Filimonas effusa: one gene and its partner. The protein of the gene in region 2 interacts with the protein of the main gene of each other region in a pairwise test. Links are inferred from orthologs where the notes say so. Each region holds a gene or a part of one and is shown on either strand. Other genes may lie near its edges.

Region 1 (12,240 bases), on a different replicon or contig from region 2:
TCGGGCAATGAGCGAAGTATAGCCGGGTGATTGATAATAAACAAAACAGGTTGAATCAAATGAAAAATAAATATTACTCCATCTTCCCCGTTGCCGTATCGGCTTTTGTAATCGCAGGGTGTGGACATGGAAACAAAGAGATCAAATTAAATGAAGAAGTGGTGAAGGTGCAAGCCACTGCCGTTATGTTAAAAGACAAGGCCGAAACACTTTCGTACAGCGGCAGCATTGCAGCAGATAACCAGGTAACACTCAGCTTCCTGGTTCCGGGGCAGGTATCCGGGGTTTATGTGCAAGAAGGGCAGCATATAAATTCCGGACAATTACTGGCAGCTCTTGAACCAACAGAATACAGGAACAACATGCTGCTCACCGAGGCAGGCCTTGAACAATCGAAAGATAATTTTGCGCGATTGAATCTCCTGCATCAAAGCGGGAGTTTACCTGAGCGTGATTTTATTGCAGCGAAGGTAGCGCTGGCGCAGGCTGAAATCAACAGAAATCTCGCGTTAAAGCGGTTGAATGATACTAAAATATTTGCGCCATTCAGTGGCATTATCTCTTCCAAACAAATCGAAAAAGGAGCAGCGGCAGGCCCAGGCGTAAATGCATTCAGCATCGTTAAAACAGACCAGGTATATGCCCAGGCATCCATTACCGAAGAAGATATTGCCAGAATTGGCATTGGAGATGAAGTTACCGTCACTATTCCTGCCTTAAAAGATTCGCTGCGGGGGAAAATTTCCATCATCAATCCTGAGGCAGATAATGCAAGCCGGACTTTTATTGTAAAAGTGCGGCTAGGCAACAGCACCGGAAAAATACTTCCCGGCATGCTTAGTACCATTAATGTATCGACCCGTCATACCATCTCGCAGCTTTCTGTTCCGGCGCAAGCTATTATAAGAGATGCGGATGATATTCCCTATGTGTATATAGTTGATAAAAACAACCGGGCTATCCGCAAAAGGGTAAGAACGGGAAAGTTGTTATCGAATGAGGTAATGCTACTAGGTGGAATACAGGATAAAGACCTGGTTGTAACAGAGGGGCAGAACAAATTACATGACGGGCAGCAGGTAACACTGATAAACCGTTTATAAACATTTTAAAGAGTCTGGCAATCATGCAAAAGCGAAGGTTAAATATTATTGAGGCGTCGATGAAATATCACCAGATAACACTGGTGATAACCGCTGTACTGGTGATAGTAGGAATCATTGCCTTACTTACTATGCCCCGTAGTGAAGATCCCAGGATTACAGTCAGGCAGGGGCTTGTATACGCTCAATATCCAGGGGCAGACGAGCTGCAGGTTGAAAAGCAGGTCACCAATAAAATAGAGCAATACCTGTTCAGCTTCGAGGAAGTGCGTAAGGAGAAAACACATTCAGAAACCAAGAACGGCCAGGCAGTTATCACTGTAGAACTTAATGAAGATGTAAAAGATCCTAAAAAGTTCTGGAGCACATTGCAGCATGGGCTTAATACCAGTTTGCGGCAGTCGTTACCGCAGGGAGTTTTAGGCCCCGTGGTGAATAGTGATTTCGGCGATGTTGTGGCGCAAATGATTACGGTTAGCGCTGCCGGCCGCAGTTACGCAGAACTGGAGCAATATGTAGACAAGCTGGAGGATGGTATTAAAACGCTTCCCGCGGTATCGAAGATCAATCGTTATGGCGGCCAGCGGCAGCAGATTTATGTAACAGTCGACGATGAAAAGTTACGAGGCCTTGGTATTGATTTTTCAACTATCGCTTCTGTACTGCAAGTACAAAATGTAACCAATGCAACGGGTAACATTACATTGGCGGCCAATAATGTCCCCATCTTTGCAGATAGCCGGTTCAAGGATGAGAATTCCATTGCAGCGCAAATTGTTTACAGCACGCCTGAAGGCAGGGTTATACGCCTGAAAGATATAGCGCGTATTGAGCGGCGTTATGAAGAGTTGAGCAGTTATATCAAAGTTGGCGACCGGAATGTAATGATGCTTACGGTACAAATGCAGCCCGGACGGAACATCGTGGACCTGGGCAAGCAGTTGGAAGCAAAGATTGGACAGGTAAAGCAAATGCTGCCTTCCGATGTATCGGTGAATGTGATCGTAGACCAGCCCGAGGTGGTGCGTGAGCGTGTCAGTCATTTCATGTTTGAGTTTGCGATGGCCATTGCATCGGTTATTATAGTAGTGATGCTGCTTTTACCTTTGAGAATAGCTTCTATTTCTGCAATAGCCGCCCCGGTATCGATAGCAGTGACTTTCGCCGTGCTGAATATCATAGGTATTGAAATTCACCAGGTAACACTGGCAGCTATGATCATTGTATTGGGCATGGTGGTTGACGATGCCATTGTAATTGTAGACAACTACATTGAGAAACTCGATGAAGGTATCCCCAACTGGACGGCAGCCTGGCAAAGTGCCACGCAGCTTATGATCCCGGTATTTACCGCTACCGCAGCGATTATTTTTGCATTTCTGCCTTTAGCCTTTGTACTTAACGGGCTCACCAAAGAATTTATCCAGGCACTACCCGTTGCCGTATCAGTAGCTTTATTTGCTTCATTCCTGGTAGCGATACTGTTAACTCCTTATTTGTGCTACCTGTTTCTTAAGAAGGGGCTTAAGCATAAAATCAGCGACAGGCCTGTGCGCAAAAACATGCTTGACCGGATGCAGGACTGGTATAACCGTGCAGTAGAATTTTGTTTTCGCTGGCCTAAGAGTACGTTAACAGCCGGGGTACTGGCAGTGTTTGCCGGCTTTTTCCTGGGCACCAGGGTAGATCAGGAATTATTTCCTACGGCTGAACGAAGCCAGTTCAATATCGAGTTATGGATGGAGAACGGAACTGATATCAAAGAAACGGATAAGGCGGTTAAGAAAGTAGAAGCAGCCATTAAAGATGATAAGCGGATAGTAAGAGTAGCCAGCTTTGTTGGCACCAGCTCTCCCCGTTTTCATAGCAACTACGCACCGGAAACTCCGCGCGAGAACTACGCCCAGATTTTTATTAATACTATCAGTAATGAAGCCACTGAAGATATGGTACACGAGTACCTTGTAAAATTTCATGATTTTTTGCCCAACGGTTATGTGCGCATCCGGCAACTGTCGCTGAAGCAAACACCAGCTCCTGTGGAGGTAAGGATCTCCGGCGACAATTTAAACGATCAAAAACGTGTTGCCGAAGCGGTAGCCCGGATTTTACGCCAGGCCAGGGGAACCAACTGGATAAGGACCGATTACCAGGACGATTATTTTGGAGCCAGGGCCGTTATCAAAGAGGATGAAGCGGCGCGACTGGGAGTGAGCAATAGTGTTATTACACAAGCGCTTGGAGCGGAAGTAAAGGGCTACCCGGTTTCTACACTTTGGGAAGGAGATAAGCCAATAGATATATTGTTACGCCTGGATACTGCCAACCGCAGCAGCTTTGATGATTTACAACATATTTATATTACCAGCAGGTACAATACCAAAGTTCCTTTAAAAGCAGTAGCGGACATAGAGCCTAGCTGGCATACCGGCGTGATTGCTCACCGCAACGGGTTACGTACATTAACGGTGCTTTCGGAAGCGCAACTGGGTATTAAAGCTTCTGTAATCATGCAGCAGATAAAGCCCGAAATAGCGCGCTTAAAGCTCCCCTCCGGCATATCAATCAGTTATGGAGGTGAGGAAGAATCTGCCGGAGAAAGCGGCCCCAATATGGCAAAATCGCTTATGATAAGTATAGTACTGATATTTCTGACCTTGTTGTTTCAATTTAAGAATATTGGTAAAGTATTGATTGTACTGGCCACTTTCCCGCTTAGCATATTAGGTGCTATGCTTGGATTGATCGTTACAGGAAATCCTTTTGGTTTTACAGCCTTTATGGGAGTTATCAGTCTTATGGGAATTGTGGTTCGCAATGGGATTATTCTTGTGGATTATGCAGATGAGCTGGTACGGGAACATGGTTATACAACAAAAGCAGCAGCGCTGGCATCTGCGAAGCGAAGGATGCGGCCGATCTTTCTTACATCTTCGGCAGCAGCAATAGGGGTAGTTCCTATGATTCTCGGGAAGTCGCCTTTATGGGCTCCTCTCGGCAGTGTACTGGCGGTAGGACTTCTGGCATCAATGGTCATGACCCTATTTATTGTGCCTGTGCTTTACTATCGCTTTATTAAGCCGGCTCCTTCCGTGCAGGATTTGCCTCAACCGGATTATCATGATCCTATTCAATACAAGCCTTCTCACTTATAACAATGACAGAAACAGGAAAACGATGAATTACAGTTTAGATAAAAATGTGAGCCATTTACTGTTCACGCTGATAATTGGATTAGCGACGCTGGGCAGTGCGCGCGCACAACAAGTGTTACAACTGGAAGACTGTTTAAAAATGGCCAAAGCCAACAATAATAATATCCGTGCTGCGCAGGAAAATGTGGAAGCGGCGAAAGAAGCTAAACAGCAAAGGGATATTGCCGGCAAACCAACCTTGGATGGTTCTGTCATGGGCTTTTACTTTGGAAGGCCACTCAACAGTTTATTACCTGAATATGCGGTCAATCCCGGCGTAAGCGTGGGGCAGGATATTTATAGCGGCGGAAGAACCAAACTATCGCGATCTGCGGCGGCAAAGAGCCTTGAAATTGAGGAAACACGCAAGCTACTCACGACATCGGACGTGCAGTATAATACAACCAGGGCCTACTGGCAGTTTGTTGCCAGCCATGAACAGGTAAAGCTTGCCCGGCAGAGTATAAAGCAGTTGGAAACTTTATATAACGATTTCAACACGCAGTACCAGGCGGGCATCATCTACAAAAATGACGTACTCAGGGCCAAGGTTCAGTTAACAGAAAGTGAGCTTGCGCTCCGGCGTGCGAAGGATGCTTTACTTATTGCAGAAGATAACCTGAAGCAAATAATTGGCATAAGCGATTCGGCATACGTTATTATAGCAGATACTTCCATCAGTACGGGAGAAGCGCTTTTCGTGAATGCAGGCGGTATAACTACACAAGCAGACAACGCAGAAATAGGCATCCTTAAAAAGTCACTTGAATCGGCAGAAATTCAGCGTCAGCTACTGAAAGCGGAGTCATTGCCTTCCGTGAGGCTGGGAGCGAATGGTATCATGTCTATGGGGAAACAGGGCGTTAACCCATCGAACAATAGTAATTTCCTGGCAAGCTATTATGGTATGCTCAATGTGAATGTACCCATTTTCGACTGGGGGGTCAGAAAACGCAGGGTGCGGGAACAAGATCATAGAATCAATGCACAGTCATTACAACTGAAAGATCGCACCGAGCAAATCAATATAGAATTGAAGCAGGCATATCTACAGCTAGACCAGTGTCACCAGAGAATCAGCTTAACCAGCTTATCGTTACAACAGGCGGGAGAGAATTTGAAACTCAGTAATGACCGGCTTAAAGCAGGTACCATTACCGGCAGAGATGTACTGGAAGCACAAACAATATGGCTGCAGGCCTATAACAACGTCATTGACGCCAAGATTGAATTGAAGATAGCGGAAGCGAATGTAAATAGAATACTGAATAAATGAAATGAGCCGGCAGGCACTATTCAATACCTGTCCAGCATGCAATAGACTTATCAATTTTTTTAGCAGGGTTGTCTTTTCAGCAAATTGCCCACCAGTTGGGCAATTTTGCGTTTAAGCCCTTCCGTTATCCGGGATCAAGCGAACCAGGTTGATTTGGATCAAGTTGAAAATTTGGGGGATGCTAAATATCCCCGTTGATTTTTCTTTTCAGCGCGAGAAACCTGGGAAGCTGCATTAATATAAAAGCCCCCGGATCTTTCGATTCGGAGGCTTAAAGCTTGCGGTGAGGAAGGGATTCGAACCCTTGGTACAGTTTAACCCGTACGGCAGTTTAGCAAACTACTGATTTCAGCCACTCATCCACCTCACCGTTGAATATCTAAATTCAAGGGCTGCAAAGATAAGCGTAAAAGTGATATTTCAAAATTTGAAGGCCAAAAAATTGAAAATCATTTTACTGCCTCTTTTTACATCGCAGCCAGTTGTACTTTTTGTGTTAACTCCATCACGTTTTCACGGAACAGGCTGTCGGTATCCATCAGGTCTTTTACTGTTTGACAGCTATGGATCACTGTAGTATGATCGCGGCCACCGAAATGTTCTCCGATTGTTTTCAGGGAATTTTTGGTGAATGCTTTAGCCAGGTACATTGTTATCTGGCGTGCCTGTACTATTTCACGTTTACGTGTTTTCTGCAACAGCTTATCATACGATACGTCGAAGTATTCACATACCATTTTTTGAATGGCTTCGATGGTAATTTCCTTACTGCTGGTTTTAACGAAGTTGCGCAGCACCTTTTTAGCCAGTTCGAGATCAATCTCTCTTTTGTTGAGAGAAGACTGGGCCAATAAGGAGATCAATGCGCCTTCGAGTTCGCGAACGTTGGTACTGATATTATAAGCCACATACTTCACTACCTCTTTGGGCATATCGAGGCCATCGTTCTTCATTTTCTTCTCCAGGATCTCGATACGGGTGTCGTAGTCGGGAAGCTGAAGATCGGCGCTTAATCCCCAGCGGAAGCGGCTAAGCAGGCGCTCCTGCATGCCGTCGAGGTCTTTAGGCGCTTTATCGGATGTTAAGATCAGTTGCTTGCCACTCTGATGCAGGTGGTTGAAGATAGCAAAGAATGCATCCTGTGACTTTTCGGCGCGTGCAAAGAACTGCACGTCATCGATCATCAATACATCTATCAGCTGATAGAAGTGAATAAAGTCGTTGATAGCGTTGTTACGGCTATGATCCTGGAACTGGTTGATGAATTTTTCGCTGCTTACATATAATACCACTTTATTAGGGTGCAGCCTTTTTACTTCATTACCGATACTTTGCGCCAGGTGTGTTTTGCCAAGTCCTACCCCACCATATATTACTAATGGATTGAAAGAGTTGGCTCCGGGTTTTTCCGCAACAGTTTTACCTGCCCTGCGGGCCACACGGTTACAATCGCCTTCGATAAAGGCATCGAAGGTATAAATAGGATTCAATTGCGGATCGATCTGCATTTTCTTCAATCCTGGAATCACAAAGGGATTCTTAACCGGATTGTTGATCACCAGCGGAAAGTCCATTTCATTGTTAGTATATGTCCTTGCCGTGCTGGCAGGAATATCCATGGAACCATTACGACCATTATTACCGCTATCGACCATGATGCGGTATTCGAGGCGCGCTTCTTTACCTAATTCACGTTTCAGTGTTTTTGCCAGGAGGTTAACGTAATGTTCTTCCAGATATTCAAAGAAGAACTGGCTGGGCACCTGTATCATCAATACAGATTCCTTCAGCTCTACAGGTTTTATAGGCTCGAACCAGGTTTTAAAATGTTGCCATTCTACAATGTCCTTAATTATCTTTAAGCAATTGATCCAAACTGTTTCAGCGGTCTTTGCCATATAATTAGTAAAAGATTTATCAAGATTTCTTTAATAGGGCTTCGGAAAATGGTCCAAAAAAACTTCTTCACTTATGTTGAAAAAATTTTTGAGACAGAGGGCGAATATCGAATCTTTAGTGTTGAAAAAAAAATTTTTTAGTCCCTTGCTTTTTCCCCAATAACAACAGTATTAGCTTTCACCAAATTTTTCTTTTTTCCTCTGTCAAGATTAAAATCCAATCGCCCCAATTGTATGCCTGCCCAACCTACCTGATTCACTATTACATCGGCATTAGAACGATTTTTATAGCTACGCGGCTGTGCAAAAAAACGATGTGTATGGCCCCCAATGATGAGGTCTATATCATACGATTCTTTTGCGAGAATTTCATCACTTATTTTTCCATCGTCATATTTATCCCCAAGATGCGATAAACAAATGACCATGTCGCAGCCTTCTTTACGTCGTAAAATGTTCGCATTGGTATTAGCAGCGGTTATAGGGTCGCTATAAACAGTTTTGCCGTACAGGTTTTCCGGCACCAGTCCCTGCAGTTCTATACCAACTCCCAATACACCTATTTTCAGGCCAGCTTTTTCAAAAACCTTGTATGGGAGCGATTTTCCTTCCATAGCGGTGCCTGTAAAGTCATAATTACATACAAGAACAGGGAAAGAAGCGTGCTGAAGTTGTGTTGCAAAATTTTCGATACCGCCATCGAAGTCGTGATTACCCATGGTAACGGCATCGTATTGCATACGGCTCATCGCTTTTATTTCGGGTTCACCCTTGTATACATTAAAATAGGGGGTGCCCTGAAAAATATCGCCTGCATCTAATAATAATACATGTTCCTCCTCCTTTCGTATCTGGCTGATGAGTGTTGCCCTGTTGGCTACACCACCCAATCCCTGGTATTTGCCTCCATCCATGGGGAAGGGATCGAGCCTGCTATGCACATCGTTGGTATGGAGGATGGTAATATTATTACCGGCAGGTGCAGCCCTGGCAATACCCGGCAGCAGACCTGAAGCAAATACCGCTCCTCCTGCCAATACAGATTGCCTGATGAACTTTCTTCTATCACTTAACATTGGTAACACGATTTTCAATAGCTGATTGGATGGGTTTATGCTGGGCAGTCAGTTCTTCTACGTATTGGATAAGGGCATCTCTATAGAGGTAACCTGTATTCTGCTGAGGCAGGGGACGAAGCATATCGCAATTATCTCCACCATTGGCAACGTAATCGGAATTCGCTACTATATAGACAACATTTTCGTCAATAGGTTTACCATTAACGAGAATATTCACAGCTTTATGGTTCTGTATTTGCATGGAGGCTCCTGAGAGTGGCCATCCGCCGCGTGCGGCAATATGATCCAGGAATGTTTTGAGTACAGCGCCCTTTACTTCCTGCAGTACTATAATATTGTCAAAGGGCATCAACTCATATATATTACGCAGCGTTATTTGCCCCTGGGGCAGATCGGCCCTTATGCCATCATAGTTAACAACCGCCACATCGACAGTCTTACCAAACTTTTTAGCTGCCATATAACGCATGACATCTGCCATAAAGTTACCTAGTTCCGATTCGGGGGCTTTCTTCTTCAATGGTGCTGTAACCTGACCAATGATCTTTCCCATGGCCTTATCTACACTATCGCGATAGGGTATTAACAACGACTGAATACCTGTATCGGGCACATAAGTCTTACCGATATCATAGTCTTTGTAAGCAAGCTTAATTGTGTTGTTTTTAGGCGTACCGCAAGCGGTAGCTACAATACCAATGGCAGCGATGGCTGTTATGAAGCGTGTCTTATTCATACAGATGACGGAGTGATTTGAAGGTACATATTTTTGAATTGGGCGGGTTCAATTTTTTTTGGGGTTACACAGAAAAAATTAGACCTATTTTTGGCGCAAACCAAAGTAAGTTATGTCGTACGAAGTAACAGGCAAACTCGTTGCCAAATTTGATATTGTTCAGCGGACCGAGACATTTAAAACGCGCGAATTTGTGATTGAGAAGACGGAGGATGTTAATGGACGAGCTATTACCAATTACATTAAATTCCAATGTGTACAGGATAAAACAGCGATGCCCGATAAATATGCTATGGGAGAAGAGGTAAAAGTTCAGTTCAATATCAAAGGAACAAAATGGGTGAAAGATGGCAGAGAGAATTATATCACCAATCTTGATGCATGGAGAATGGAAAGTGTAAAATTAACACAGCAATCTGCGCCTGACAATACATCGTACAGTGATTTTTCATCGGAGCAAAATGTAGTTGACGATCTGCCTTTTTAATTTGCCGGCTACCGCCAATATTTGTTAGACACCGTTAATACAATTGTTTGTTACCCGTGAAAAAACGGGGGAACACATTACAATATATTTTATTTCCTTTGCGCTCAATTAAACAAAAAACCATGAAAAAATCGTTTTTACTGCTTGCAGTAATTGCATTTATCAGTATTCATTCTTCTGCACAAACGGTATCTACTGTTAAAACAACCCCCATCAGCTTTGGCCTGAAAGCTGGTATTAACATCAATACCATGGTAGGATCGTCAAACAATCCTCTTAGTGATAGAAGTTCCTTAGTTGGTTTAAATGCAGGTGTGTTCGCTAATTTTCATGTAAGCGAACAATTTGGTATTCAGCCCGAGCTGGCCTGGTCTACGTTAGGTGCAAAATTTGAAGGCACGCTTGTAGGCATGCATTATAAAGAAAAGCAATTGCTTAATTACCTGACACTACCTGTTCTGGCAAAATACACGCTTGCCAATTCTGGTTTCAGTTTATATGCTGGCCCCCAGATTGGTTTCTTATTAAGCGCTAAAAGCAAACGGTCCGATATAGCGTATTCTAATAAAGACAACTATAAAAGCACTGACTTTGCAGGTGTTGCGGGTGTTGAATTTGAATTCCCCCATACACCGTTTAACATCTCTGGCAGATACCAGTTTGGTATCACCGAGGTAGGCGAAGTAGGATCTGCCAGGAACAATGCAGCTACTTTTACTGTAGGTTATCGCCTGAGATAACGGATACAAAATATTATCTTTGCAAAAGGGATCAGTTATTAACTGGTCCCTTTTCTTATTTCACATTTTAGGATAAATACCTAACTGTATGCAGCAAAAAATAGCGTTAAGGTTACTTCCTGCCGAAGCGGCAGATGATCATTTGGTACAGCAGGCCATAGCAAGAGAAACGGGACATCCATTCCTGGATATTACCGGGTTTCACCGTTTAAAGCAGTCGATAGATGCACGCAGTCGCCAGCAGATCTGGATTAACCTTACAGTGCTGGTCTTCATCAATGAGCCTTTTACAGAACGCGCAACCGTTCCCATTATTTATAAGGATGTAACAAAAGCTGATCACCGGGTGGTTATCGTAGGGGCCGGACCGGCGGGTTTGTTTGCTGCTTTACGCTTAATAGAAGCAGGCATACAACCTATTGTGCTGGAACGCGGAAAGGATGTTCGCGCACGCAGGCGTGACCTGGCACTACTTAATAAAGAAGGGATCGTTAACCCCGACAGTAATTATTGTTTTGGTGAAGGCGGTGCAGGCACCTACAGTGACGGCAAATTATATACACGCAGCAATAAGCGCGGGGATATAGACAGGATACTGCAGTTGTTCACCCAATTTGGAGCAGATGAACGTATCATATATGAAGCGCATCCGCATATAGGCACCAATAAGCTGCCGCATATTATCACTGCCATGCGGGAAGCCATTCTTCGATATGGGGGACAATTTCATTTCGAGCAGAAGGTTACCGGCTTCATTATAGACAAGGATAGTATCAAAGGCGTGCATACAGCCCAGGGGGCAAGCTTTGAAGGCGCCGCGGTAATACTTGCTACGGGGCATTCGGCCCGTGACATTTTCCGTTTGCTTGCAGAGAAGAAGATCATCATTGAAGCAAAACCGTTTGCATTGGGAGTACGCGTGGAACATCCGCAGGCTTTGATCGACGGCATACAATACCACTGTTCTGTTCCCCTGTTCGGGGGAGCCAGTAACCGGCCGGAGCATTTGCCTCCTGCGTCTTACAGCCTGGTAGAACAGGTAGACGGCCGCGGGGTATTTAGTTTTTGTATGTGTCCGGGTGGCATTATAGCGCCAGCTTCTACCGATGATGGCGAGCTGGTGGTGAATGGATGGAGTCCGAGCAAGCGTAATAATCCTTATGCCAATAGCGGCATGGTGGTGCAGGTAGAGATAGCCGATGCCATGCAAAGCATGAAGAAGAGCGGTATTAAGTATGACGAAAAAGATCCGCTGCTGATGATGCATTTTCAGCAATCGGTAGAGCGGAAGGCTTTTGATATTGGCGGCGGCCGCTTTGTAGCGCCGGCGCAGCGGATGGCCGATTTCTGCAGTAATAAGATCTCGGCAGACCTGCCAGACTGCAGTTATACGCCGGGCGTTACCAGCGCCGATATGCGTGCCGTACTTCCGGCATTTATAGCCCGGGGATTACAGGAAGGCTTCAAGGCATTCGGCAAACGTTTAAGGGGCTACTATACCAATGAGGCCAATATTGTAGCTACAGAAAGCCGGACTTCTTCGCCGGTGAAGATACCAAGAGATGCGGACACACTGGAGCATCCGCAGATAGGCGGACTGTATCCTTGTGCAGAGGGAGCAGGTTATGCGGGTGGTATTGTAAGCGCCGCTATGGATGGGGAGAAGGTGGCGGCTGTGATCGCCTTAAAGCTTACAGGAGTTAGTTATTAAGCCGAGAACAGTTTCG
Region 2 (12,207 bases):
ATGTACCTGTGCCATCGTTCGGTTAATACCCCATTGGCTTCCTAAAACGCCCCAACTTTGAACAAATTGTTGTTTTGCTTCCTGCAAATTCATCCGTAATAATTTTTCTGGGTTCTTTCTTCAATATGGTAAAGCAACCTTAGCAATCGATTCCTGTTTTTATGTGTTCCTGTCTCCGGCTTTTTCGTTTTCTAGTTTATTTCCTGTCCCAAGCCAGGCTCTATTTCTGAAATTTCAAGATTTACTGAAATTATAAACTTTTTCTGGCTAATAGTCAGGACAGGGGGCATCTTTTTCTTTTTTATTGCCCGGTCTGATCTGCAATGTTACATAACCGCCGCCATTAGGCACACTTTTCTTTCCCAGGAGCCACCCGAGATTGTGTAAACCTACGAGCAGCGGCCCCGCTTTTAATGCCAGTCCTACCCATGCAGAACGTTCAAGCGTATATTGAACAGGGAGATATACGCCCAATTCTTTTTTCTCCCAGCGCGGGGTAATTGCAAAGGTAGTTAACTCCTTAGTATTCAGTTGTCCAACATTGTCGATACTTCTGATACTCCATTGGAGTTCGGCATTGACATAAAAATTTTTTTCGAGGTTTTTATCGAAGTTGATGAGCAGCCTGGTGGGCTGGTTTATTGAAAAATTGCCGCGCAGGGTATCGTAGCGGGCGGCAATGCTTTTAATGGTATCGCTTAGCTGGTTGATATTTTCCAGGTCGTTGAATTTATTCTGAAGGCTGCTGGCGTAGGTGCCGTCTTTGGCTCCTGAGGCATGTGCGCTGGCTTTGCCGTAGGTATAAGTGTTGCGGCCTATATCGAGCAGGGCGGCTGAGAATTTCCAGTTATAGTCGTGCGGGGCGGGTGGTTTTTCGAGGTAAAGTGCATCGCTTTCCCAGTAATGAATGTATTCAACGCCCAGGTCTAACCCTACGCTGTTGCTCATGCCTTTCAGGAACTGTTTGATGTTGGTGCCTGCCGACTGATCGTTATTGGTGCGGTCGTAGTTATTGGAATAGCCATAGCGTGCATCGGCAGCGGTAAGGGCAAAGTCGTACGGTACGAAAGGGTTGGGGGATGTACGTGGTTCAAAGTTGATATTTGACAAACGGCCATGGGCTCCGGACAGGGAGCGCATGAATTTCAATTGCACGCCTCCCTGCCAGCGGCCTGCGTAGGTTTGGCTTAATACCCTGGCGTATCCCATCTTCAATTCGAGCCAGCCGCTGCTTTGTGTTGCTGCGTATAAGGAAGTGGTTGGCTGGTTCTGTGCTGCAAACTCATAGACATACAGCATGCTGTCGTGCCAGTTTACGGGGCTTGATCTAACATGATTGTAAGAGCGGATATTGGCGCCCAGGCTGAATGCGGAGACCTCATTGATCTGATAACGGAAGTTCATCAGATTCACTGTTGCGGCAGTGTGTGCATAGCGTCTGAAGTTACCGTTCTTACTTACCGCATATACTGAATCGGCAGCTGACAGCAAGCTGTACGGCTCGATGTAAAATGCATTGGACATTGTTTTACCCTGAACACCGAGGATAGTAAGGTCCCATTTATAGGGAGCATTCAAGATACCTGCCGGGTTGTAGTCGGGCGCCATACTGCCTGCATAGGCAGAGCCGTGGATGGCCTGTAATTGCTGCGAAAACGCAGTGGTCACGGATGTAAAAAGGAGTAGAAGGATTATGGTACGCATGGTAAATTGCATAACGTGTATGCACAGGGTTTTTGTATAAGGGTGTAAGATTATAAAAAAATGTGTATATTAAGTTAGTGAATATGGGAATCTGTATTTAACTTTCCTAATCATTCTTACTAAATAACTAATCCCATGGCAAAAGCTAATAAAAAAAAGGTTGCACCTAAGAAAGCCGCCCCTAAGAAGGTGGTTAAGAAAGCTGCTCCTAAAAAGGCTGTAAAGAAAGCTGCCCCTAAAAAAGCTGCTCCTAAAAAGGTAGCTGCACCTAAAAAGGCGGCGAAAAAAGTAGCTCCTAAGAAAGTTGCCGCTCCTAAGAAAGCTGCAAAGAAAATAGTTAAGAAAGCTGCTCCCAAAAAAGTAGCTGCTCCTAAAAAGGCGGCGAAAAAAGTAGCTCCTAAAAAAGTGGCTGCCCCCAAAAAAGCAGCCAAGAAAGTAGTTAAAAAAGCTGCTCCCAAAAAAGTAGCTGCACCTAAAAAGGCAGCCAAAAAAATAGCTCCCAAAAAAGCGGCAAAAACCATCGTTAAAAAGGCTGCCCCTAAAAAAGCGGCTCCCAAGAAGGTTGCTCCTAAAAAAGCTGTGAAAAGTGTAGCTCCGAAGAAAGCTGCTCCCAAAAAAGCAATTCCAAAGAAAATAGCTCCCAAAAAGCCTGCTAAGGCAATACCTGTAACTACGCCTAATCCTGTAGTTGAGGAGCAATTACCATCGACCTTATTTGGCCAGGAGCCAGAGGTGACAGAGCCTGAAGAAGAAGTGGTACCTCCGGTAGAAACACCTGAGGCTAATGACGACTTCGATGAAGATTTTGACAAAGAAGACGATGATGATGCGTTGGTTGACGATGAAGATGACGACGACGACGATGATGAAGACGAAGATTAATTAATGCGGAATAGTTTTCTGCACTAAAGCATATAAATAAAGAGAAGCTGTATCGTAGTAATACGATGCAGCTTCTTTTTTGAGGTTATAGCTGTGGATGAGAGAGGAAAGCTGTGCTAAAGGCGTTGAGGAGTGGTATAAAAAAAGCCTCCCGTGGAAAGGAGGCTTTTTTTATATGCTTTTATAACCTTAGAGGAGCATTCTCAGTGGCTCTTCGAGGTAGTTCTTAACGGTTTGTAAGAAGGCAGCACCTGTAGCGCCGTCAACAGTGCGGTGGTCGCAGGTTAACGTTACTTTCATGATATTGCCTGGTACCACCTGTCCGTTTTTAACAACGGGAACTTTGCTGATACCGCCTACAGCGAGGATACAGGAATCCGGTGGGTTGATGATGGCAGTAAATTCGTCTACGCCAAACATGCCCAGGTTAGAGATGGTGAAGGTGCTTCCTTCCCAATCAGAAGGCTGCAGTTTTTTATCTTTTGCTTTCTGAGCGAAGTCTTTCACTTCGGAGCTGATCTGGGTTAAGGTTTTAGTATCGGCGAAGCGTACTACAGGAACCAGTAATCCTTCGTCAACTGCAACGGCTACACCGATGTTTACGTGGTGGTTGATACGGATCTTATCGCCCAGCCAGCTGCTGTTGATAGCGGGATGTTGTTTCAGTGATAAAGCTACGGCTTTCAGCACGAGGTCGTTGAAGCTTACTTTCACCTTAGCGTTTTCATTGATCTTCGTACGTGCAGCTACGGCGGCGTCCATGTCAATTACCATGGTCACATAGAATTCGGGAGCGCCGAATTTGCTTTCGCTCAAGCGTTTGGAGATCACCTTACGCATTTGCGATACGGGGATCTCGTCGAAGCTAACTTGTCCGGCAGGAGCTGCAGGGGCTGCAGATTTAGCCGCAGGCGCCTGTTGCGGAGCAGCCTGGGGTTTATAGTTTTCGATGTCGGCTTTAACGATCCTACCGTTGTCGCCGCTACCTTTTACATATTTGAGGTCGATGCCTTTTTCTTCTGCTACTTTTTTAGCGAGCGGGGAAGCGAAGATGCGTCCTTCGTTCACTACCTGGGGAGCAGCTGCACCGCCACTTTGTGCTGCGGGAGCGCTGGCAGGAGCATTGCTTTCTGCTTTAGGCTGTTCTGCTTTAGGAGCAGCTGCGGGTGCAGTGCCGCCGCTTTTAAGACCATTGAGGATGGCCTGAACGTCGGTGCCTTCTTTGCCGATAATGCAAAGCAGGTCGTTGACCTGAATTTTTTCACCTGGTTTTGCGCCCTGGTGAAGCAGGATACCGTCTTTATAGCTTTCCAGCTCCATAGTAGCCTTATCGGTTTCTATTTCGGCCAGGATATCGCCTCTTTTAACGGCGTCGCCTACATTTTTCTGCCAGGAGGCGATAACGCCTTCGGTCATGGTATCGCTAAGCCTTGGCATGAGCACAACTTCTTCTGCATTAGCGGTGCTGGCTGCGGGCTGGCTTTCTTCGGACTTGTTTTCTTTGGCTTCAGGAGTTGCTTCCGGCGCTTTGTTTTCAGCAGCAGGCTGGCTTGCGCCGCCACCGTGCTGAGATAGCAGAGAACTGATATCTTCTCCCTGGTTTCCTATTATCGCCAGCAGGTCGTTAACCTGTAATTTTCCACCGTTGTCTGCGCCTAAATGTAGTAAAGTACCTTCCTGGTAGCTCTCCAGTTCCATGGTAGCTTTGTCAGTTTCAATTTCAGCTAACAGATCTCCTTTCTTAACGGTATCGCCCACTTTTTTGTGCCATGCTGCGATAACACCTTCGGTCATGGTATCGCTCAGGCGAGGCATTAAAATCACTTCGGCCATAATATATCGGTTGCTCGTTTAAAAATTGAGCCGTGAAATTACAGCAAAATGCCTTACGAATTACGATTTAGCGCCGGGGAAATGTTTACGCGGCGTGTTAATATCAGCGTGCTGCGTTTGCTGAAGCGCTATTTATAGTCGAGGATGGAAAGATGATGCTGGCAAAAACTATATTCCTGCGGGTCGTTGCTGCTTACTACTATTGTTTTTCCGGCGGTGTATGTTGTTATGAGCTGATGGTACAAAGCATACCCGGCTGCATCGAGGTTGGTGCAGGGTTCATCTAATAATAACAATGGAGAGCCGGCAAAAATGGCCTGACCCAGTTTGAGGCGTTGTTTCATACCGCTGCTATAATATCTTATCTGCTTATGTGCGGCTTTTTCGAGTGATAGCAGGGTAATGATCTTTTCGGGTGTGATACCGTCCTGAAAGGGCTTAAAACTGCTGTGGAAGCGCAGGAATTCGAGGGCCGACATTTCCTCGATAATATCGAGATAGGGAGCGGCGTAGGTGAGGTACCGGAATACGTGATCGGCTTCAACGGGTTTTGTTTCCGCAGGCCCTGTTGCAGTGATGTTACCGGGTGTGTTTGCTGCGGCTCCGCTGATGGTTGTGTTGCTGCCGGAAATGGCCGGCATATCGTTAAACCAGCGGCATTTACCTTCACTGGGCTCCATGCTTGCGGCGAGCACTTGCAATAGAGTGCTTTTGCCGCTGCCGTTGGGGCCGGTAATGGCATACCGCTGCCCTGCTTCGAATGTGAAGTTGATATGGCGGAATATCCAATCCCTGTTGAACCGTTTGCCGGCATCAGTTAATTGAATGTTCATATACCTGTTTTAGTCTTCGTCGCCGCCGCCAGCATATCTTTTGATGATGCCACGTCCGCTGTCGCGGATAAAAGCGAGGATATCATCGCGTTCGTCGGTAGCCTGCAGTTCTTCCTCTATGTATTCCATAGCCTGGGAGGTGTTGAGGCCTTTGTTGTAAATAATACGGTAGATATCGGCAATATGATTGATCTTTTCAAGATCGAATCCCCTGCGTTTAAGCCCTACGCTGTTCACGCCGCCGTAGCTAAGCGGGCTGCGTACTGCTTTGATGAAGGGAGGAACGTCTTTACTAACGAGGCTGCCGCCGCCGATATAGGAGTGTTGCCCGATTTTAACGAACTGGTGAACGGCGCAAACACCTGCAATCCAGGCCCAGTCGCCCAGTACCACATGACCTGCCAACTGAACGCTGTTGCTCATGATACAGTTGTTACCGATAATACAGTCATGGGCGATGTGAGTGTAGGCCATGATGAGGCAGTTGTCGCCAACTTTAGTTTTCCAGCGGTCGCTGGTGCCCCTGTTGATGGTAACAAATTCACGGATGGTGGTATTGTCGCCAATTTCGACCATGGTTTTTTCGCCCTTGTACTTGAGATCCTGGGGGACGCCACCCAATACGGCTCCGGGGAAGATGCGGCAGTTTTTGCCTATACGAACGCCTTCCATAATGGTTACGTTACTGCCAATCCAGGTGCCTTCGCCTATTTCCACATCCTGATGGATGACAGAAAATGGGTCCACTTTAACGTTTTCCGCCAGCCTCGCATTGGGGTGTATATATGTATGAGGGTGAATCATGCCTGTCACTCAATCTTTGTATTAATAGTAAAATTAAAAGCCCCCAGGGGAGCTTATGGGCTGCGCAAAAATAGGAGTATTGGACAATTAGTTCTTTTCTTATTTACGAAAAATGGGTGTTTTATTCCTTAAAAAACCTTAAAATCTTTACGCACATCAAGTGTGCATTACGATGGCGCAGAGAGGGGAAAATTATTGTAAATTGTGTAAAACATGCGAAATAAGCTGGATAAACCTACTTTTCTGTGCAAAACCAGGGAATAGGCGTGGAATAATTGTGCATTGAAATAGTTCAAATAATAGAAGCAGAAAATTCTTTGCGGCAATTAATCTGCTATTATATTCGCCGTCCTTTATCTGAATTGATGGCAGGCGGACGAATGGAAGCTGGCAGCGGGAGGTGACGCCGGAGCCGTTTTAATGGGGGGAATGACCCGGGGAAGCGGCGTTTTGCAGTTAAAAGGATGACCTGGTTTATGATTACTAATGCCCTAGAATTGTTTGTGAAATGGATCTAACCAACCTAAATAAAGACCGGAAAAACCGGCGTAAGCCTTCAGTAGACCTCAGTACCATGGTGTATGGCAAAGTGCCGCCACAGGCCAGGGAACTGGAAGAGGCGGTACTGGGTGGTGTAATGCTGGAAAAGAGTGCGTTTGATGCGGTCGCGGAGATCCTGAGGCCTGATTGTTTTTATGTAGATGCGCACCAGCGTATTTTTCGGGCATTCCAGAGCCTGGTTCAGAAAAACTTTCCTATCGATATACTTACGGTGGTGGAGGAACTGAAGTCGAAGGAGGAGCTGGAGATGGTTGGTGGTCCGTACTATATCACGAAGCTTACGAATTCGGTTGTATCTACTGCGAACATCGATACGCATGCTCGTATTGTGTTACAGAAGTTCATACAGCGCGAGCTTATACGTATCAGCGGTGAGATCATTGGTGAGGCTTATGAAGACAGCACGGATGTGTTTGACCTGATGGATGAGGCGGAAGACAAGATCTTCAAGATCACGAACAACTTCCTTAAAACGGACTATAAACAAATGAGCAGTGCGCTTGCGGAAGCAATTAACCGTATTGACGAACTGCGGAACCGTACCGACGATATTTCCGGTGTGCCAAGTGGTTTTCCTACGCTAGACAGGGTCACTTATGGCTGGCAGAAATCGGATCTTATCATCCTGGCGGCACGTCCTGCGGTAGGTAAGACGGCGTTTGCGCTGAACCTTGCGCGGAATGCGGCATTGAACCCTACACGTCCTACTGCGACGGCTTTCTTTTCCTTGGAGATGAGTGCGGCTCAGCTGGTACAAAGGATTTTATCGGCGGAGAGCGAGATATTGATGGAGAAGATATCGCGGGGTAAGCTGGAAGATTACGAATACCAGCAACTGCATGCCAAGGGGATCAAAAAACTGGAACAGGCAAATATTTTTATTGACGATACTGCGGCCCTTAACATCTTTGAATTCCGGGCCAAAGCGCGAAGGCTGGTAAACAAGAACCATGTAGGCTTCATCATTATCGACTATCTGCAGCTGATGAGCGGCACCGGAGATAAGGGAGGGAACAGGGAACAGGAGATCAGTACCATCTCGCGTACGTTGAAGATGCTGGCAAAGGAATTACAGGTGCCTATCATTGCACTGAGCCAGTTAAGCCGGGCGGTAGAAACGCGTAAGGAGAGTAAGATGCCCCAGTTGAGTGACCTTCGTGAATCGGGTGCGATTGAACAGGATGCGGACATGGTAATGTTCATTTACCGTCCGGAATACTATGAGGTAATGAACAATGAGATGGGCGAAAGTACGCGTGGTGAAACGCACGTGCGTATAGCTAAACACCGTAACGGTTCACTTGAAACCATTAAGTTGCGGGCAAACCTGGCTATCCAGCGTTTCCATGAGTGGGATGAGGATGAGAATGGCGGCGGCGGATTTGGCGGTGGCGGTGGATTCTCCGGCGGTGGCGGATTCCAGGGCGGCGGCAATGCTGGCGGTGGAAATACCTGGAAGCCGTTAGGACCTGGTGGCGCCGGTGGCAATGATGCCGGCAATGGCGGCGGCAACGATGATGGCGGCCGTTTCTTTATTCAAAAAGGCAGCCGTATGAACAGCGGCGAATTCGACGATGGCTTAGAAAATGATGCTCCGTTTTAATTGTTAAGGAATGGCTCCCTATTTTTTTGAACCAGATATTATACCGGGTGTCTCTGTTTATGAACTAAGTGAGGAAAGCCGGAAACATATAGTGCAGGTATTGCGCATGCGTGAAGGTGAAGCGGTGATGCTTACCGATGGTAAAGGCCACTGGTTTGCCGCCAATATAAAAGCTGCGGATAAAAAGACCTGCCAGGTACAGATCAACGGTTCGGGTTTCTCCGAAAAACCATTGCGTAAGGTTGCGGTTGGCATTTCATTATTAAAAAATGCCAATCGTATCGAGTGGTTCCTGGAGAAGGCCACTGAGATGGGTGTCAGCGAAATAATCCCCCTGTTATGCAAGCGCACGGAGCGACAGCATTTCCGTTTCGATCGTTTGCAACATATATTAATATCGGCCATGTTACAAAGCCAGCAGCTGTGGCTGCCCATATTACATGAGCCTATTGCCTATCCGGAGGCTATTGGCCGGTTCTCTTACTCCCAAAAGCTTATAGCTCACTGCGAAACGTTTCAAAAAAGCAATATTTCCCAGTTAAAAATGGCACAGGATGTGCTTATCTTGATTGGACCAGAAGGAGATTTTACATCTTCTGAAATTACAGAAGCCCTTCAGCACGGCTTTGAACCTGTATCACTCGGGGTAACCCGGCTGAGAACAGAGACGGCAGGTGTTGTAGCGGCGGCACTGCTGGTAAATCAATGATCTTAACCGTTAAAAAACCGGGATAACCATGAAGAAATGCTTCTACTATGTCTTAACAGGCCTGGCAATGGCCGGATGGTGGGCTTGCGGCAACCAGAAGAAAGAAAAAAAGCCGATTGTAAGAGATACTACCATCACCAGGCAAACTTCGTTCAACAACCTGTTCCTCGACAGTACGCAGATCGATGCGTTCCTGAAAAGCGATACGGTGTTCAAGCCCTATGCGGGATCGTATTCCGATTTCTACAAACATCGCAACTATGAGTATGCGTGGTTCGACAGCTCCGGTATTGCCGAGCAGGCGGGTAACTTCCTCAACCTGTTATCGAGTACCGTAGAAGAGCTGAAGGACAGCAGCCTGTACAGCAAACAACTTGAGAAGCTGTATACCGATTTCACCAAAGATTCGTCGCATATGCAGGATCGTGCGAAGCTGCTTAAGACTGAGCTGTATCTTACCGGTCAGTTCTTTAAATATGCTTCTAAAGTATATGAAGGCAGTGAGCTTGATGTATCGGAACTGGGCTGGTTCATTCCGCGTAAGAAAATAGATCTTACTGCGGTACTTGATTCCGTTATTAAAACCAAGGGCAAAAAGGGAACGGACTATGCCCCGCTGAATCCGCAGTACAATGAGCTGCAATCGTTTCTTGCGAAGTATGATAAGATACAGAAAGACACACGCTGGGATTCTATTCCACGTATAAAGAAGACGCTTAAACAAGGCGATACGGATACCGTACTGGTGGTGGTAAAGCAACGTTTACAGGCACTGGGCGATATGGCGGCTGCAGACAGCAATGGCGCTGCGTTTGATGCTTCTTTATCCGATGCTTTAAAGGTTTTCCAGCAGCGTATGGGATTAACGGTAGACGGCAAATTATCGCAGGGTGTCATCAATGAATTAAACGTTCCTATTGACCAGCGTATCAAACAGATCCTGATAAATATGGAGCGGGTACGATGGCTGCCCAGCGGCAAAGATTCTTCTTATATACTTGTAAATATTCCTGAGTATAAATTGCATGTTTACGAGAAAGGCAACCAGGCTTTTGAGATGAATGTGATTGTTGGCACCGAAGGCAACAGCACCGTTATTTTCAATGGCCGCCTGAAGTATGTGGTATTTGCGCCTTACTGGAATGTGCCTTCGAGTATCGTGCGTAAAGAGATTGTGCCGGGGATGAACCGTAACAGCAATTACCTGGCCCGTCAGAACATGGAGATCACTGGTACCGAAGGCGGCCTGCCGGTGGTAAGGCAAAAGCCGGGGCCTCAGAATTCATTGGGGCTGGTGAAGTTCCTTTTCCCCAACAACTATAATATTTACCTGCACGATACGCCTAACAGGGAGCTGTTTAACCGCGCCAACCGCAGCTTTAGCCATGGTTGTATACGTATAGCCGAACCGGCTAAAATGGCGCAATACCTGCTGCAGGATCAGCCGGAATGGACGGAAACGAAGATTGACAGTGCTATGCATGGCACCAAGGAAAAATGGGTAACGGTGAAGAACCCGGTATCGGTATTCATCTGTTATTTTACTTCGTGGGTAGACGGCGATGGCAGGATCAATTTCAGGAAAGATATTTACGGACACGATAAAAAAATGGCTGATAAGTTGTTTGTGCGTTAAATCCATATATTCGCCCAAACAGAATCATTGGAAATGCGCCTGACAGAAGTTAACAATGCGGCTACAGCAAAAGATTTTTTAGAGGTAAACGTATTGATGAACAAGGGGAACAAGAACTATGTTCGTCCCCTGGACAAAGAAGTAAACGAGGTATTTGATCCCTTAACCAACAGGCAGCATAAGTATGGTGAATCGAAAAGGTGGGTATTAAAATCGGATAGCGGCGAACTGATAGGGCGCATTGCAGCATTTACCAATTCAAAATATGTAAATAACGGCACCTCTTTTCCAACGGGAGGTGCCGGTTTTTTTGACTGCATCAATAATCAGGAAGCAGCCAATCTTCTTTTTGATGCGGCAGCCGAATGGCTGCGCAGCAAAGGGATGGAAGCTATGGACGGCCCCATCAACTTTGGCGACCGCGATAAGTGGTGGGGACTCATGGTGGAAGGGTTTGAAAAGGCGCCCATTTATGGCATGTCGTATAACCCGCCTTATTACGAGGCTTTGTTCGAGGGGTATGGCTTTCAGAATTTCTACAACCAGTATTATTACGCGATGATGGTGAATGATCCGTTGCCACCGCGTTTTGCCGAGCGTCATGCCAAGTTTAAGACAAAGCCTGGTTATGCTGCCCGTCATATCGATATCCGCCAGATGGAGAAACATGCAGCTGAATTTGCGACTGTTTATAATGCCGCGTGGGCACAGCATGGCGAGGCAAAAGAGATCACCACAGAGCAAGTGATCAAGCTCTTTAACAAGATGAAGCCTGTAATGGATGAGCGTCTTATCTGGTTTGCATATTATAAAGAAGAGCCTATTGCCATGTGGATCAATATCCCGGACTTAAATGAATATTTCCGTCATTTTAACGGCAAGCTGGGGCTGATTCAGAAGTTACGCCTGTTATGGATGAAGAAGACCGGGGCCTGCCGCATTTTTACTGGTGTGGCTTTTGGGGTGGTTCCCAAGTACCAGGCGCTTGGGATAGATACATTCATGATCCAGGAAGGCGCGTTGCTTATCCAGGGCAAGGGCTGGTACGACCGTTATGAAATGGGCTGGTCCGGCGACTGGAATCCCAAGATGATCAATATCTACAAACATCTTGGCGGAACACAAAGCCGCCGGATGGTTACCTACCGTTATATGCTTAATAAGGCTATTCCTTTTGAGCGTCATCCTGTGATGGAGTACCGCCAGTCATAGTAAGCCACCATGGCTGAACCGGCAGCGGCCCCTGGAGGGTAAACTGTTGTCCTATCATAGGAACAGCTATGGGCTGCTGTAGAGCGGTGGCTGCTTTGGTTACGCGTTTAACAGGGTCGTCCCATGCGTGGGCGCTGAGAGAGAATTTACCCCAATGTACGGGCAATAGTACAGCGGCATTAAGGTCTTTGGCGGCCTGTACGGTTTCTTCGGGCTGCATATGGATATAGGGCCAGAAAGGATCGTATTGGCCGCATTCGAGGATGGCGATGTCAAACGGGCCAAAGCGTTCGCCTATTTCTTTAAAGTGCGTATCGTAGCCGGAGTCGCCCCCGATATAAATGTTATAAGCGGGTGTTTTAAGCACGAAAGACGACCACAAAGTTTTATTGCGTACCAATCCGCGTCCCGAGAAATGGCGGGCAGGAGT

The links.
Region 1: the proteins of dnaB (region 2) and dnaA interact in binary tests that used the Escherichia coli proteins (3 or more experiments, as listed by UniProt). The link is inferred for Filimonas effusa from one-to-one orthologs.

What each region holds. Positions count from the first base shown.
Region 1 is NZ_SDHZ01000004.1:126,439-138,678, reverse strand. What follows is about bases 5,257-8,204. They hold dnaA (chromosomal replication initiator protein DnaA), read right to left. Parts: upstream 7,472-8,204; coding sequence 6,041-7,471; downstream 5,257-6,040. Other genes in these bases: ESB13_RS20115 (bifunctional metallophosphatase/5'-nucleotidase), read right to left, coding at 7,609-8,204; ESB13_RS20130 (TolC family protein), read left to right, coding at 5,257-5,573. Outside these bases: ESB13_RS20140 (efflux RND transporter periplasmic adaptor subunit), read left to right, coding at 60-1,103; ESB13_RS20135 (efflux RND transporter permease subunit), read left to right, coding at 1,127-4,258; more of ESB13_RS20130, read left to right, coding at 4,281-5,256; more of ESB13_RS20115, read right to left, coding at 8,205-8,547; ESB13_RS20110 (5'-nucleotidase C-terminal domain-containing protein), read right to left, coding at 8,537-9,286; ESB13_RS20105 (DUF3127 domain-containing protein), read left to right, coding at 9,399-9,773; ESB13_RS20100 (porin family protein), read left to right, coding at 9,896-10,513; ESB13_RS20095 (NAD(P)/FAD-dependent oxidoreductase), read left to right, coding at 10,602-12,224. UniProt on the Escherichia coli protein: Plays an essential in the initiation and regulation of chromosomal replication. Binds in an ATP-dependent fashion to the origin of replication (oriC) to initiate formation of the DNA replication initiation complex once per cell cycle.
Region 2 is NZ_SDHZ01000003.1:271,553-283,759, reverse strand. Bases 5,978-8,892 are described here. They hold dnaB (replicative DNA helicase), read left to right. Parts: upstream 5,978-6,564; coding sequence 6,565-8,220; downstream 8,221-8,892. Other genes in these bases: ESB13_RS19025 (RsmE family RNA methyltransferase), read left to right, coding at 8,231-8,892; lpxA (acyl-ACP--UDP-N-acetylglucosamine O-acyltransferase), read right to left, coding at 5,978-6,056. Outside these bases: ESB13_RS19060 (GbsR/MarR family transcriptional regulator), read right to left, coding at 1-93; ESB13_RS19055 (hypothetical protein), read right to left, coding at 268-1,704; ESB13_RS19050 (hypothetical protein), read left to right, coding at 1,840-2,586; ESB13_RS19045 (pyruvate dehydrogenase complex dihydrolipoamide acetyltransferase), read right to left, coding at 2,776-4,419; ESB13_RS19040 (ABC transporter ATP-binding protein), read right to left, coding at 4,548-5,252; more of lpxA, read right to left, coding at 5,262-5,977; more of ESB13_RS19025, read left to right, coding at 8,893-8,929; ESB13_RS19020 (L,D-transpeptidase family protein), read left to right, coding at 8,958-10,565; ESB13_RS19015 (hypothetical protein), read left to right, coding at 10,599-11,777; ESB13_RS19010 (MBL fold metallo-hydrolase), read right to left, coding at 11,731-12,207. UniProt on the Escherichia coli protein: The main replicative DNA helicase, it participates in initiation and elongation during chromosome replication. Travels ahead of the DNA replisome, separating dsDNA into templates for DNA synthesis.